One region of the Streptomyces sp. NPDC043854 genome, then DNA from elsewhere that is predicted to be linked to it. Evidence: riboswitches for the same ligand, from Rfam matches in the RefSeq annotation. Region 1 holds a riboswitch; each other region holds the start of a gene.

Region 1 (4,793 bases):
TTGAGCCTGGTCGCGGTGGAGAAGGTGGAGAACCGATCCCGGTTCCCGGCCATTGATCCGCCTCCCCTGGTGTCCGCGCGCCGACCCTCGCCGGCGCGCGCCGTACGGCCTTCGTGCTTCGTGCTTCGTGCTCGTTCTTCGCGCTTCGTACCACGCACTACGTCCCCGCACACGGTACGGGACCGAGTGCGGGGACGTACGGAGGCTCAGGGGCCCGTCAGCCCTTGAAGCGCGGGACGCCGGGCTTCAGGGCGTCAGCCCTTGAAGCGGGGGAACGCGCTGCGGCCCGCGTACACCGCGGCGTCGTCGAGGATCTCCTCGATGCGCAGCAGCTGGTTGTACTTGGCGACGCGCTCGGAGCGGGCCGGGGCGCCGGTCTTGATCTGGCCGCAGTTGGTGGCGACGGCCAGGTCGGCGATGGTGACGTCCTCGGTCTCGCCGGAGCGGTGCGACATCATGCACTTGAAGCCGTTGCGCTGGGCGAGCTCGACGGCGTCCAGGGTCTCGGTCAGCGAGCCGATCTGGTTGACCTTGACGAGCAGGGCGTTGGCGGTGCCCTCCTCGATGCCGCGGGCGAGGCGCTCCGGGTTGGTGACGAAGAGGTCGTCGCCGACGAGCTGCACCTTGGCGCCGAGGCGCTCGGTGATGACCTTCCAGCCGGCCCAGTCGTCCTCGAACAGCGGGTCCTCGATGGAGACGAGCGGGTACGCGGAGACGAGCTCCTCGTAGTACTCGGTCATCTCGGCGGCGGAGCGGGACTGGCCCTCGAAGAGGTACTTGCCGTCCTTGTAGAACTCGGACGCGGCGACGTCGAGCGCCAGGGCGATGTCCTTGCCCGGGGTGTAGCCGGCCTGCTTGATGGCCTCGAGGATGAGGTCGAGGGCCTCGCGGTTGGAGCCCAGGTTCGGGGCGAAACCGCCCTCGTCGCCGAGGCCGGTGGACAGGCCCTTGCCCTTCAGCACCTTCTTGAGGGTGTGGTAGACCTCGGTGCCCCAGCGCAGGGCCTCGGAGAAGGACTCGGCGCCGATCGGCGCGATCATGAACTCCTGGATGTCCACGTTGGAGTCGGCGTGCGAGCCGCCGTTGAGGATGTTCATCATCGGAACGGGCAGCAGGTGCGCGTTCGGGCCGCCGAGGTAGCGGAACAGCGGGAGGTCGGAGGCCTCGGACGCGGCGTGCGCCACGGCCAGGGAGACGCCGAGGATGGCGTTGGCGCCGAGCGAGCCCTTGTTGTCGGTGGCGTCCAGGTCGAACATGGCCTGGTCGATCAGGCGCTGCTCGGTGGCGTCGTAGCCGACGAGCTCCGGGCCGATCTGCTCGATGACCGCGAGGACGGCCTTCTCCACGCCCTTGCCCATGTAGCGGTTCGGGTCGCCGTCGCGGAGCTCAATGGCCTCGAAGGCACCGGTGGAGGCGCCGGACGGAACGGCAGCACGGCCGGTGCTGCCGTCGTCGAGGCCCACCTCGACCTCGACCGTGGGGTTGCCTCGGGAGTCCAGGATTTCCCGGGCTACGACGACGTCGATGGACGGCACGAGCATCTCCTTCTGGGATGTGACGCTGGGTGTGCGGTGGCGGGTCAGGCCGTGGGCCGGCCTTGCCGCCTAGAGCCTAACCGGCTCCGGGCGGTCGGCCGGCCGACCGCCCGGGTCCTGGGACGAAAAAGGGCCCGAATACCCCGCTTCCGGGACATACGGACACCTGATCGGGCCGTGACCGGCCGCCGATCGGGCCGCCGCGCGGGCTCCCGCCGACCCCCTTCGGGGCGCGGACACACCACCGCCCGGCGCGTGGGGGGATACGCGCCGGGCGGTGTGCTGCACACGTGCAGTGGCCGTCCGCTTCAGTCCGCGCGGGCTACGCACGCGGGGCTTCGCGGGATGTTCAGCCGAGCTTCAGCTTCTGGCCGGGGAAGATCAGGTCGGCGTCGGAGACGATGTCCTTGTTGAGCTCGAAGAGCTTCTCCCAGCCGCCCTTGACGTTGTTCGCCTCGGCGATGGAGCCGAGGGTGTCGCCGGACTTGACCTCGTAGGAGCCGTTGCCGGTCTTCGGGGCGGCCGGGGCCTCGGAGCGCTCGGACCGGGTCGTGGGGGCCTCGGTGCGCGAGGTCTCCTTCTTGGTCTCGGTCTTCTTCGGCTGGGTCTTCTTGGTCTCGGTCTTCGGGGTCGACTTGGTGGTGGTGCTGTTGGTGGTGGTCGAACCGCCGCCGGTGTAGGCGGAGTTGGACAGGCCCTTGCCGCAGTGCGGCCAGGCGCCCTTGCCCTGGCCCTTGAGGACCCTCTCCGCGATGGCTATCTGCTGCGCCTTGGTGGCCTGGTTGGCCTGCGGGGCGTACGCCTTGCCGCCGTACCCGGCCCAGGTGGAGGCCGAGAACTGCAGGCCGCCGTAGTAGCCGTTGCCGGTGTTGATGGACCAGTTGCCGCCGGACTCGCACTGGGCGACGCGGTCCCACTCCGAGGCCGTGGCGGCGGAGGCGGTGCCCGCGGTCATCAGGGGCGCGGCGACCGCGACACCGGCGACGCCGGCGAGCGTCACGATGCGGGTGGTCCGCTCGATGGCGGTGGCGCGGCGGTGCTTGCCCTTGCCCGAAAGCAGCATGGAGTTCTCCTCACCGACGCCTGCGAGGTGAGCTGTCGGGTTCGGGCGGATGAGTTGCCCGGCCGCGCTGTGATGCGCGGCTTCACCCCAAGCCGGTCCGCAGCCGTCTCTCAACGGCCCTTCCCGGCACCTGCGTTGGTTCCCCCGCTCCTGCCTTCGGCGCTTGACGCGACGAGTGTTCCCTCCGTCCGCCGGCAGGATTCGGCGATGCGGTCGAAGGGGCCCGCGGTGGCGAGCGGTTCAGACCGTAGACACGTCCCTCCCCGATGTTCAACGAGGAACATCGGGGAGGGAGGACCCCTACTTGCGCTGCTTTTCGGGGTGTTTGCGCAGGTGAGGGCGGGGTTTGCCCAAGCCCTCGGGCGAGACACGCCAGTTGACCGGAAGAGACACATGTCTCATTTGAACGAACCGGACATTCAAGGCCTTCCGGGTGTCCGAACTGCCCCTGTTATTTGCTTAGATCCAGATTCTGCCCCGGCTTGATCAGGTTGGCGTCACCGCCGATGACCTGCTCGTTGGCCTTGTACAGCGCACCCCAGCCGCCCTTCACCCCGTTGGCGTCCGCGATGGTCGCCAGGCTGTCGCCCTCCTTGACGGTGTACGAGGCCGGCGAGGTCTCGACGGCGGGCGTACCGCGGTGCTTGCCGGTGCCCAGGGTGCTCGGGACGGCGCCCGGGTCCGTGGAGGCGCCCGTTGCGCCCGTCGCGCCCGGTGCCGTCGGGGCGGAGGGGTCCGCCGGACTGCCGCCCGGGGTCGGAGCCCCCGGCGTCCCGGGCGCGGAGCCGTCCGGGGTGCCCGGCGTGGCACCCGGCGTGCCCGGCGTAGCGCCCGGCGTGCCCGGCGTGGCACCCGGGGTGCCCGGCGTGGCGCCCGGGGTGCCGGGGGTGCCCGGCGCGGTCGGGGTGGGCGTCACCGGGTTCGCGGTCGGGTCGCCGGGGAAGACCGGCGGGAGCGTGGGCGCCGCGGTCGTCCCGTCCGGCTCGGGCATGACGGGCAGTCCGCTGGACGGCCCCGTCGGCGCGGGCGGCATCGTGTAGTCCGGCGCGGGGGTCGGGGCGCCGTAGTCCGTGGCCCGGTTGCCGGAGCCGGTCGGGGGCACCGCGGCGTCCGGGCGGCTCGGGGACTGGCCGACGGCCCGGTGCTGGCCCTTCGCGCCGGGGTCCACGTCCGCGGCGGGGGCGTCCTTGGCCAGCCCGGCCTGGGTCGCGCAGTTCTGCCAGGCCTCGGGGCCCTGGGAGCCGAGCACGCGCTCGGCGACGGCTATCTGCTGGGACCGGCTCGCGAGGTCGGCGCGCTCGGCGAACTCCTCGCCGCCCGCGTTCTTCCACTCCTCCTGGGTGAACTGCAGCCCGCCGTAGGCGCCGCTTCCGGTGTTGGCACTCCAGGTGCCCCCGCTCTCGCACTCGGCGACCTTGTCCCAGGTGGCGGCTTCCGCCGCGCTCGCACCGGTGGCGGCCAGCAGTGGCATGGCCAGTGCGGAGCCGGTGACTCCGGCGGTGACGACAATCGCGGGTACCTGGCGGGGGCGTCTGTGGCGGCCGTTCCCGGAACGCATGTGCAGCACCTTTCGCATAACGGCTGGGTAACGGCAGAACCTAGCGGCCTTCCGACGATTGTCACAAGTTGAGCAAGAACCTGACTTTCCCTCAGGAGAAGCTCAGATGTTTCGGGGTGTGAATCGGACGGGAAGGGTGCGAAGGCCGCGCATGATCAGACCTCCGCGCCACCGAAGGTCAGTTGACGGAACAGCGAGTTCCAGATCCGGCAGACGCGTCAGCAAAGTCGCAAGCGCCGTCTGTCCCTCGAGTCGCGCGAGCGGGGCGCCCAGGCAGTAGTGGATCCCGTGCCCGTACCCCAGGTGCTGGTTGTCGGCGCGGGCGAGGTCGAGGGTGTCCGGATCGGCGAACCGCGCCGGGTCCCGGTCGGCGGCGGCGAGCACGACCAGCACCGGGTCGCCGACGGCGATGTCCTGGCCCCCGAGGGTCAGCGGCCGGGTGGCGAACCGCCAGGTGGCCAGCTCCACGGGGCCGTCGTAGCGGAGCAGTTCCTCGACGCCGGTCTGGAGCAGGCCGCGCTCCCCGGCGGCGAGGGATTCCTGCAGGCGGGCGCGCTGGCCGGGGTTCGTGAAGAGGGAGTGCACCCCGTTGCCGATGAGGTTCACGGTGGTCTCGAAACCGGCGAACAGCAGGATG
Region 2 (4,793 bases), on a different contig from region 1:
CTCGGCGCGCTGTTCGCGGGCGCGCTGTACGGCCAGGGACTCGGCGGTGGGTTCGAGGTCGAGGGTGAGGTGGACGGAGCCGTCCTCGAAGCTGCGCTTCTGCTGGTAGCCGGCATCCGTGAACACCTTGATCATCTTGGTGTTGGCGGGCAGCACCTCGGCCGCGAACCGGCGGATGCCCCGCTCCCGGGCAACCGCGCCGATGTGCTCCAGCAGTGCGGAGGCGACGCCGCGGCCCTGGTGGGCGTCCTGGACGAGGAAGGCGACCTCGGCCTCGTCGGCGGGGGCGGAGGCGGGGCGGCCGTCGGGGCCGATGCGGTCGTAGCGGACGGTGCCGATGAACTCCTCGCCGACGGTGGCCGCGAGGCCGACGCGGTCCACGTAGTCGTGGTGCGTGAAGCGGTGCACGTCGCGGTCGGAGAGCCGGGGGTGGGGGGCGAAGAAGCGGTAGTACTTCGACTCGTCGGAGACCTGGTCGTAGAAGCTGACCAGCCGCCCCGCGTCCTCCGTGGTGATGGGCCTGATCCGGGCGGTGCCGCCGTCCCGCAGGACGACGTCGGCCTCCCAGTGGGCCGGGTACGAGGGGTCCGACGCGGTGGTCATGCGGTGATCCTAAGCCCAGGACGGGCAGGACAGCCCCCTGCGCGGCGCATACGGAAACGCCGTTCAAACCGGTGCAAGCTGGGGTACGTCGAGCGGCGGGAGAACCGGGCGGGAGGTCGGCCGGAGCACTCGGGGCGTCGTGAGAGACTGGTCTAGACAACCGTGAGAACCTGAAGGGCATCACCATGGCAGAGCGCCGCGTCAACGTCGGCTGGGCCGAGGGCCTGCACGCCCGTCCCGCCTCGATCTTCGTCCGCGCCACGACCGCTTCCGGCGTCCCGGTGACCATCGCGAAGGCCGACGGGAACCCCGTCAACGCCGCCTCCATGCTGGCGGTGCTGGGCCTGGGCGCCCAGGGCGGCGAGGAGATCGTCCTGGCGTCCGAGGCCGAGGGTGCCGAGGTGGCGCTGGACCGCCTCGCGAAGCTGGTTGCCGAGGGGCTGGAGGAGCTCCCCGAGACCGTCTGATCCTTCGGGTTCGCACCGCGCGAACGGCGAAGCCGCGGCATCCGGACCATTTCCGGACCGCGGCTTCGCCGTTTTATTCACACACTGCCCCCGCCCGCGAATTCCGGACGGGCAAGGGAATTCACATAACCGGCGGGGGAAATGCCGCAACCGGAAAAGCCGGGGCACGGCGGCGTCCCCCATTGACACCCCCATTCATACGCCGTTTCTGTTAATGGGAACCGCTCGCCGTGTTTACGGCAGGTTGCGAAGTCCTCACCCGCAGCCGGTAGGCCCCGGTCGTCCGGTCGGCGTGGACCGCCGTCAGCGCCTTCGCGCGCTCGGCGTCCCCGCGCGCCACCGCGTCCACGATCGCGCCGTGCTCGGCCCAGCACTCCACCGGCCGGGCCGGGGCCTGCACGGTGTACATCCAGGCGACCTTGTGCCGCATCTGGGTGAGCAGCGCGACCAGCCCGGGGCTGGCGGAGGCCTGCGCCAGGGTCTCGTGGAACCAGCTGCCCAGCGCCCGCAGGTCCTCGCCCCGCCCCTGCCTGGCCCGCTCCTGACCCAGCCTGACCAGCCCGCGCAGCACCTTGAGGTGGCCCTCCGTGCGCCGGCGGGCGGCCCGCGAGGCCGCCAGCGGCTCCAGCAGCATCCGCAGCTCCAGCAGATCGGCCGCCTCCTGCTCGGTGGGCTCGGCGACGCAGGCGCCCGCGTGGCGACGGGTGATCACGAAGCCCTCGGACTCCAGGGTCCGCAGCGCCTCGCGGACCGGGACGCGCGACACGCCGTAGCGGCGGGCCAGCACCTCCTCGGTCAGCCTGCCGCCCGGTTCGAACACCCCGGAGACGATGTCGTCGCGGATTGCAGTGCATACCGCGTGCGCGGGAATACGCAAGACCGGACCTCCGCTTGTTTTCCGATTGCCGGCGACAATGCCGTGACCGTACTGGGATCGTACGGGGACTCTATTGCAACCGGCGGAATTTTCCGAGCGGGGTCGGAAATCGGGGGTATTTGCGGCCGCCGCGAGCCACGCCGAAGGCCCCGGCTCGGTGAGCCGGGGCCTTCGGGCGGAGCGTGGGTGCGTACGCGCTCGGATCAGAGGGCGACGCCGTGCTGGCGCAGGTACGCGATCGGGTCGATGTCGGAGCCGTACGAGGCGCCGGTGCGGGCCTCGAAGTGCAGGTGCGGGCCGCTGGAGTTGCCGGTGGAGCCCGACAGGCCGATCTGCTGGCCGGGGGTGACCTGCTGGCCGACGGAGACGCTCAGCGAGGACAGGTGGCCGTACTGCGTGTACGTGCCGTCGGCGTGCTTGATGACGACGTTGTTGCCGTACGCGCCGCCCCAGCCGGCCTCGACGACGGTGCCGACGCCCACCGCGCGCACCGAGGTGCCGGAGGCGGCGTGGAAGTCGATGCCGGTGTGGCTGCCGGAGGACCACATGCCGCCGCCCGCGCGGTACTGGGTGGAGACGTAGGAGTCGTCGAGCGGGGAGACGAAGGTGTTGAGGCGCTTGCGCTCCTCCTCGCGGGCGGCGCGCTCGGCGGCCTCGCGCTCGGCCTTCGCCTTCTCCTCGGCCTTCTGCTTGGCCTCGGCGGCCCGGGCCTTCGCGTCGGCCTCGGCCTTCTCCTTAGCGGCGGCGGCCTCGGCGGCGGCCTGCTGGGCCTGGGCCTGGGCCTCGACGTCGCCCGCGACGTCGGCGGCGGTGACGACCGCGTTCAGGCCGGTGTCCTCGCTGGAGGGGGCCTTGTCCGAAGCGGCGAACGCCGGGCCCGCGAGCGTGCCCACGACACCGGTGGTCGCGAGGGCGGCCACGCCGGCGTAACCGGCGGTCTTGCGGCTCAGACGGCTGGAACCACGGTGCTTGCCGGAGGCACGGCTGCCAAAGGCCATGAGGAGGCTGATCCTTTCCTTCCTTCTCGCCTACCGGGTTAGCTGACGGGTTCGGAGCAGGAAGGTCTCCTACGGGCCCCTCTGGCGAGGCGGCCCGATTCACCCCAGGGACGTGTGGGTCCCCGGCTCCCCAGGGCTCGCGCCTGACGGGGACTCGGCGATCGCTGCCCGGTGCCGCGGGTGCGGCGCGTACCAACTGACGGACAGCACGGCCGACGCTAGGCGGATCATTCGTCAATCACCAAATGGTCACGGCCTTTTGTTGCGCACGCCACACCGCATAAGCCAACCTCCGGACCAAACAGACATAAGGGGCTCCGGCGGACAAGCCGCCGAAGCCCCTTGAATCGCCCGCCACTTGCCGACGGGCAGTGAACCGCGTCAGTTGCCGACGACGGTGACCTCGCCGATCCCGAGCGCCCGCACCGGCTCCTCGATCTGCGAGGCGTCACCCACCAGCACGGTGACCAGGCGGTCCACCGGGAAGGCCTTGACGACCGCCGTGGTCGCCTCCACCGTGCCGGTCGCGGCCAACTGCGCGTACAGCTGCGCCTGGTAGTCGTCCGGCAGCTCCTGCTCCACCTGGTCCGCCAGCGTGCCGGCGACGGCCGCGGCCGTCTCGAACTTCAGCGGGGCCACGCCCACCAGGTTCTGCACGGCGACGTCCCGTTCGGCATCGGTCAGGCCGCCCTCGGCGAGGGTGCGCAGCACCTTCCACAGGTCGTCCAGGGCCGGGCCGGTGTTGGGGGTGTCCACCGAGCCGCTGATGGCGAGCATCGAGGCGCCCCGGCCGTCGGCCGTGGAGCGCAGCACCTGGCCGAAGGCGCGCACGCCGTAGGTGTAGCCCTTCTCCTCGCGCAGCACCTTGTCCAGGCGCGAGGTGAGGGTGCCGCCCAGGCAGTACGTGCCCAGCACCTGGGCCGCCCACACGGTGTCGTGCCGGTCCGGCCCGACCCGGCCGATGAGCAGCTGCGTCTGGACCGCTCCGGGACGGTCGACGATGATCACGCGGCCGGTGTCGTCGGCGGTCACCGGCGGCACCTCCGCCGGCCGGCCCGCGGTGCCGGTCCAGGCGCCCAGGGTGTCCGCCAGGACGGCGTCCAGGTCGATGCCGGTCAGGTCGCCGACGACCACCGCGGTCGCGGTGGCGGGGCGCATGTGGGCCTCGTAGAAGGCGCGCACGGCCGCGGAGTCGATCCGGGCCACCGTCTCCTCGGTTCCCTGGCGCGGGCGGGACATCCGCAGGCCGGCCGGGAAGAGCTGGCGGTAGAGCTCCTTGGCGGCGCGTCGCTGCGGGTTGGCCAGCTCGTGCGGGATCTCGTCGAGGCGGTTGCGCACCAGGCGGTCGACCTCGCTGTCGGCGAAGGCGGGCGCCCGCAGGGCCTCGGCGAGCAGGCCCAGGGCCTTCGGCAGCCGGGAGGCGGGGACCTCCAGCGAGACGCGCACGCCCGGGTGGTCGGCGTGCGCGTCGAGGGTGGCACCGCAGCGCTCCAGCGCTGCGGCGAACTCCTCGGCGGTGTGCTTGTCGGTGCCCTCCGACAGGGCGCGGGCCATGATCGTCGCCACGCCGTCCATGCCCTCGGGTTCGGCGTCCAGCGGGGCGACGAGGTTGATCTCGACGGCCACCACCTGCTGGCCCGGCCGGTGGCAGCGCAGCACGGTCAGGCCGTTGGCCAGGGAGCCGCGCTCGGGGGCCGGGAAGGCCCACGGCCGGGGCTGCCCGGCCTGGGGCCGCGGGTGGAAGGTCATCGTGACGGCTGCGGTGTCGCTCACTGCTCCGCCCCCTCGTTCTCGTTCTCGGTCGCATCGGAGTCGTCGGCGCCTTCGGCGGCGTCAGCGGCGTCGGCC
Region 3 (4,793 bases), on a different contig from region 1:
GCGCGCACGCCCTCCTGCGGGGTCATGTGGATGTCCGGCCAGTACTCGGAGTAGGCGCCGATCTGGATCATCGTGGCGTCGAAGGGGCCGTGCTCGGCGCCGATGTCCTTGAACCCGGGGAAGTAGCCCGTGTCGCCGCTGTGGAAGATCCGGTGCTCGTCACCGGCGACGGCCCAGGAGGCCCACAGGGTGTGCTGCGCGTTGCGCAGCCCGCGCCCGCAGAAGTGCCGGGCCGGGGTGGCGGTCAGCGAGAGTCCGGCGATCTCGGTGGACTCGTTCCAGTCGAGCTCGCGCAGCCGGTCCGCGGAGACGCCCCAGTGCTCCAGGTGCGCGCCGACACCGAGCGGGACGGCGAAGACCGTGTCGGTGCCGGCCAGCTGCTTGACGGTCGGCAGGTCGAGGTGGTCGTAGTGGTCGTGGGAGATCACGATGGCGTCGACCGGTCCCAGGGCGGCCAGCGGCACCGGCACGGGGTGGAGCCGCTTGGGCCCGGCGAAGGGGAAGGGGGAGCAGCGCTCACCCCACACCGGGTCGAAGAGGATCCGGCGCCCGTCGATCTCGGCGAGGACGCTCGAATGGCCCATCCAGGTCAGGCGCAGCCCGCTGACCGGCGGCTTCGCCAGGTCGGCGAGGGTCGTCGGGTGGACGGGTACGGACGCGGCGGGGCTGCGCCGGATCCGCTGCTCCTTGTGGAAGTAGACCTTGGCGAATTCCAGCATGGAGCCGGAGGGTCTGGTCCGGGCACCGACCGGGTTCCGGAAGGAGCCGTCCGCGAAGTTCGGCGAGCGCCGGATCCGCTCCAGCCGTGCGCCGGACGGATCCGCGCCGAAGGCTTCGGGGCGCAGGGCGCGCAGCAGCGGACGCAGGGGTTGGGAGCCGGTCAAAACGCCTCCTGGGAGGGGTGGGGCGGGCGGTCGCAGGCCGTGGCCGGCGGTCTGCTTCCTCACTGGTCTACCACCACCAACGCAGGGCGGCCCCGGAGGATTCCGTCAGGCGTGCCCGCACCGCCCCTGCGGCAGCCCCCTGCGGCAGCCCCGCCGCAGCCCCCTGCGGCCATCCCGCCGCCGCCCCGGCAGGCGGCCCTCCCGCCGGCCCTACAGCGGCAGCAGGTCGGGCCGCTTCGCCTCCACGTGGTCCCCGGAGGATTCCCCGCGCAGCCGCCTGCCGATCCACGGCACCAGGTGCTCCCGGGCCCACTGGATGTTGTCGCGGGTCACGTCCACCGAGCCGCGGGGCTGTTGCGGCGGCCACGGCTGGTCGGGGTCGGTCGGCACCTCGAGCCCCAGCACCTGGGCGGCGCGCAGCGCGACCCGGGTGTGCCCCTCGGGCGAGAGGTGCAGCCGGTCGCCGTCCCAAGCCCGGCGGTCCTGTACGGACTTCAGCGACCAGAGGTCGAGGACGGGGCAGCCGTACCGGTCGGCGATGGCGCGCACGTGCGCGCTGTACGTGGCGACCTTGCCGCGCAGGTGCTTGAGGACGGGCACGCCGCGGGTGTCGAAGCCGGTGGTGATCATGACCTGGCCGACGGAGGCGGTGAGGTCGGCGACGGCGGCCTCGAACCGCTCGGCGACGGCGTCCGGGTCGCTGCCGGGCCGGATGATGTCGTTGCCGCCGGCGCAGAAGCTCACCAGGTCGGGGGCGAGCTCCTTGGCGCGCGGGACCTGTTCGGCCACGATCTGGTCGAGCAGCCGTCCGCGCACCGCGAGGTTCGCGTACCGGAAGTCGCCCTCCGGGCGCTGGTCGGCCAGGAGCACGGCCAGCCGGTCCGCCCATCCGAGAAAGAGCCCGTCGGGCCCCGGGTCCCCCACCCCCTCGGTGAAGCTGTCCCCGAGTGCCGTGTACGAGCCGATGGTCCGGATTTTCTGTTCTGTCGTCTCTGTCGTCGTCGTCGCTGCCACGGGACCATATCCTTCACCGCGGGACGTGACCTACGCCACCGTAGGAAGGGGTTGACGGACCGTGATCTATACCACCTGGTCGGTACGGAATGGCAGCGCGTGAGGCCGGACCCCCCTCGGGTCCGGCCTCACGCGGATCTGTCGCCTCCGGCGGCTGAGCGAGCCGTCAGATGGTCACGCCCTTGGAGCGCAGGTAGGCGATCGGGTCGATGTCCGAGCCGTACGAGGGACCGGTGCGGATCTCGAAGTGCAGGTGCGGGCCGGTGGAGTTGCCGGTGGAGCCGGAGAGGCCGATGGCCTGGCCGGCGCTCACGCTCTGGCCGACCGAGACGGAGAGCTGGGAGAGGTGGGCGTACTGGGAGTACTTGCCGTCCTCGTGCCGGATGACGACCTCGTTGCCGTACGAGCCGCCCCAGCCGGCGGAGACGACGGTGCCGGCGCCGACCGCCTTGACGGTGGTGCCGGAGCTCGCGATGAAGTCGACGCCGGTGTGGTAGCCGCTGGACCACATGGCGCCGGCGGTCTTGTACGCGGTGGAGACGCCGCCGGAGACGGGGGCGGTGAAGCCGGCCGCGGCGACCGCGCCGGCTGCGGCGGTGTCGGCGGAGGCCGTGTCGGCGGCCGCGCTCTTCTTGGCGGGCGCGGGCGCAGGCGCGGGGGCCGCGGCGAGCGGGGAACCGGCGGCCGGGGCCTTCTTCTTCGGCTTCGGCGCGGGGGCGGGCTGCTCGACCGGGGCCCGCTCGGGAGCCGCCGACGCACCCGGGGCTCCGAGGGACAGCCTCAGGCCGGGGTGGATCAGGGAGGGGTTGTCGCCGACGGCCTCGCGGTTGTCGGCGTAGAGCCGCTGCCAGCCGCCCGGGAGGTCGTGGTCGGCCGCGATGACGGAGAGGCAGTCGCCCGTCCGGACCGTGTAGACGGCCGGAGCAGCGGAGGCGGCGGCTGCGGGTGCGGCCGCCGGAACCTGCAGGGCCGCGGCCGGGACCGCAGTGGCGGCGGCCGGGGCGGCGGCCGCGTGGGCGCCGGCGGCGCCGATCAGCGGCAGGGCCAGGGCCGCTCCGCCGGTGCCGGCGACGGTGGCGACAAAACCACGGGCCAGGGAACGGGACTTCGGACGGCGGTGCTTACCCTTTGCCGGCATGGCGAATTCCTCTCCGGCGCCTGCGAGGTGAGCTGTCGGGTTCGGATTGGAGATGTCCGGCCGTCCGTGGACGTACAACAACGCGGACACGCATGTGACGTGCACGCGACGTGAACGGAACACGTACGGCTTCACCCCTGGCTGCTCCGGAGCGGAACTCCGGCGCAGCGGCCTACCTGGTTCCCCCGCTCCTGCCGCGCGAGTTCGGTCGAGTGTGCTTTCCGGACGGCGGCAGGATTAGGCGGTCCATCCGGATTGGTCGCGAAGGTAATCGAGCGGGCCGGTACGGAACAAGCCGTGAATTTCCTGACGGATTCACAGGAAGGGGAGTCCAGCGGAATTCCGGTCACCCTGCGTCCATTCTCCGCCGCCAACAACCGTCCCGGCCGGGCCATTCGACTTCGACGATCAGGCACTCACGGTCACCGTATGATCTGGCTCACGGGGCCGTGCCCGATCTCGCCTCCGGCACCGGCAAGTTGGTCCCAAGCAGCGCAATTCGGACACTCGATGACGATGCAGAGGATTTCCCCTTGACCCAGCAGATACCCACCACCCCGCCGGGCACCCCGCCCCCCGAGCCCGAACTGTCCGGTGTGCGCAACTTCCGGGACGTGGGCGGCCTGCCGACCACGGACGGGCGGCAGGTCAAGGCGGGACGACTCTTCCGAAGCGGACATCTGGCACATGCCACCGAAACCGATGCAGAATTCCTCGCATCGCTCGGACTGCACACCGTCTTCGACTTCCGCAACGCGGCCGACCAAGCCCTGGAGGGTCCCGACATCGAGCTGCCCGGGGTGCGCAACGTCAACATCCCGCTGTCCGACCCGGCCGACGGCAAGGAATTCTGGACCATGGTCCGCGACGGGGACGTGGAGCAGCTCCGCGGCATCCTCGGCGACGGCAAGGCCGCCGCCCGGATGGTGGGCTCGTACCGCTCGATGGTCGTGCACCGCACCGCCGAGCACGGCCGGGTCCTGCACGCCCTCGCCGAGGACAGCCTCCCCGCGCTCATGCACTGCGCCGCCGGCAAGGACCGGGCCGGCCTGTCGATCGCCGTCACCCTGCTCGCGCTGGGCGTGGAGCGCGAGGCCATCGTCGCGGACTACCTGGAGTCCAACGCCCCGCACCGCCGCTACCGGGTCCGCCGCGGCAGCGACGCGCCCGAGGCCCGCTCCCCCGAGGTGACGGAGCTGCTCGCCCCGCTCTTCGACGCCCGCGCCGCGTACCTGGCCGCGGCCTTCGACACCATCGACGAGCACTGGGGCGGCGTCGACCGCTACCTCGCCGAGGGCCTCGGCCTCGCGGCCGGGACCCTCGGCCGGCTGCGCGAGCGGCTGCTCGACTGAGCCGCGGCGGACGGTCGGCTGCCGGCGGGGCGGGCCGTCAGCCTCCCGCTACGGCCTGCTTGACCAGGGTCCGGCCGAAGTCCCACAGGAGCCCGCCGCCGGCGTGCGCCTCGTCCATGACCGCACGGAAGGCGCCGACGAACCGGTCGACGTCCACCTCGTCCACGATCAGCGGCGGGATCAGCTTGATCACCTCCAGGTGGTCCCCGGACACCTGCGTCAGGATCCGGTGCCGCTGGAGCAGCGGCACCACCACCATCTGCGCGAACAGCCCCTTGCGGGCCGCCTGGAGCATGGTCCACCGGCTGCGCAGCCGCAGCGAGGAAGGCCGTCCGAACTCGATGCCGATCATCAGGCCCCGGCCCCGGACCTCGTACAGCAGCTCGTACTCGTCCACGAGCGCCG

What was found. Region 1 has a riboswitch for cyclic di-AMP ahead of AC068A_RS23060 (transglycosylase family protein). Riboswitches for the same ligand answer to the same signal wherever they lie in the genome.
Region 2: linked by a shared signal. The riboswitch ahead of AC068A_RS24215 (M23 family metallopeptidase) and the one ahead of AC068A_RS23060 (transglycosylase family protein) in region 1 are both predicted to bind cyclic di-AMP.
Region 3: linked by a shared signal. The riboswitch ahead of AC068A_RS02200 (M23 family metallopeptidase) and the one ahead of AC068A_RS23060 (transglycosylase family protein) in region 1 are both predicted to bind cyclic di-AMP.

The regions. Positions count from the first base shown of each region.
Region 1 covers NZ_JBWKDK010000026.1:14,926-19,718, forward strand. Annotated here, with positions in the region: gene AC068A_RS23050 (FtsB family cell division protein) at 1-53, opposite strand, end outside; gene eno (phosphopyruvate hydratase) at 255-1,541, opposite strand; gene AC068A_RS23060 (transglycosylase family protein) at 1,885-2,598, opposite strand; cyclic di-AMP (ydaO/yuaA leader) riboswitch at 2,601-2,770, opposite strand; gene AC068A_RS23065 (transglycosylase family protein) at 3,050-4,156, opposite strand; gene AC068A_RS23070 (cytochrome P450 family protein) at 4,259-4,793, opposite strand, start outside.
Region 2 covers NZ_JBWKDK010000028.1:75,691-80,483, reverse strand. Annotated here, with positions in the region: partial or broken gene AC068A_RS24230 (GNAT family N-acetyltransferase) at 1-603, opposite strand, end outside; gene AC068A_RS24225 (HPr family phosphocarrier protein) at 789-1,070, shown strand; gene AC068A_RS24220 (GntR family transcriptional regulator) at 1,282-1,947, opposite strand; gene AC068A_RS24215 (M23 family metallopeptidase) at 2,151-2,945, opposite strand; cyclic di-AMP (ydaO/yuaA leader) riboswitch at 2,959-3,115, opposite strand; gene AC068A_RS24210 (M16 family metallopeptidase) at 3,327-4,694, opposite strand; gene AC068A_RS24205 (M16 family metallopeptidase) at 4,715-4,793, opposite strand, start outside.
Region 3 covers NZ_JBWKDK010000002.1:41,197-45,989, reverse strand. Annotated here, with positions in the region: gene AC068A_RS02210 (MBL fold metallo-hydrolase) at 1-884, opposite strand, end outside; gene AC068A_RS02205 (SGNH/GDSL hydrolase family protein) at 1,095-1,898, opposite strand; gene AC068A_RS02200 (M23 family metallopeptidase) at 2,065-3,036, opposite strand; cyclic di-AMP (ydaO/yuaA leader) riboswitch at 3,039-3,257, opposite strand; gene AC068A_RS02195 (tyrosine-protein phosphatase) at 3,570-4,388, shown strand; gene AC068A_RS02190 (aspartate aminotransferase family protein) at 4,426-4,793, opposite strand, start outside.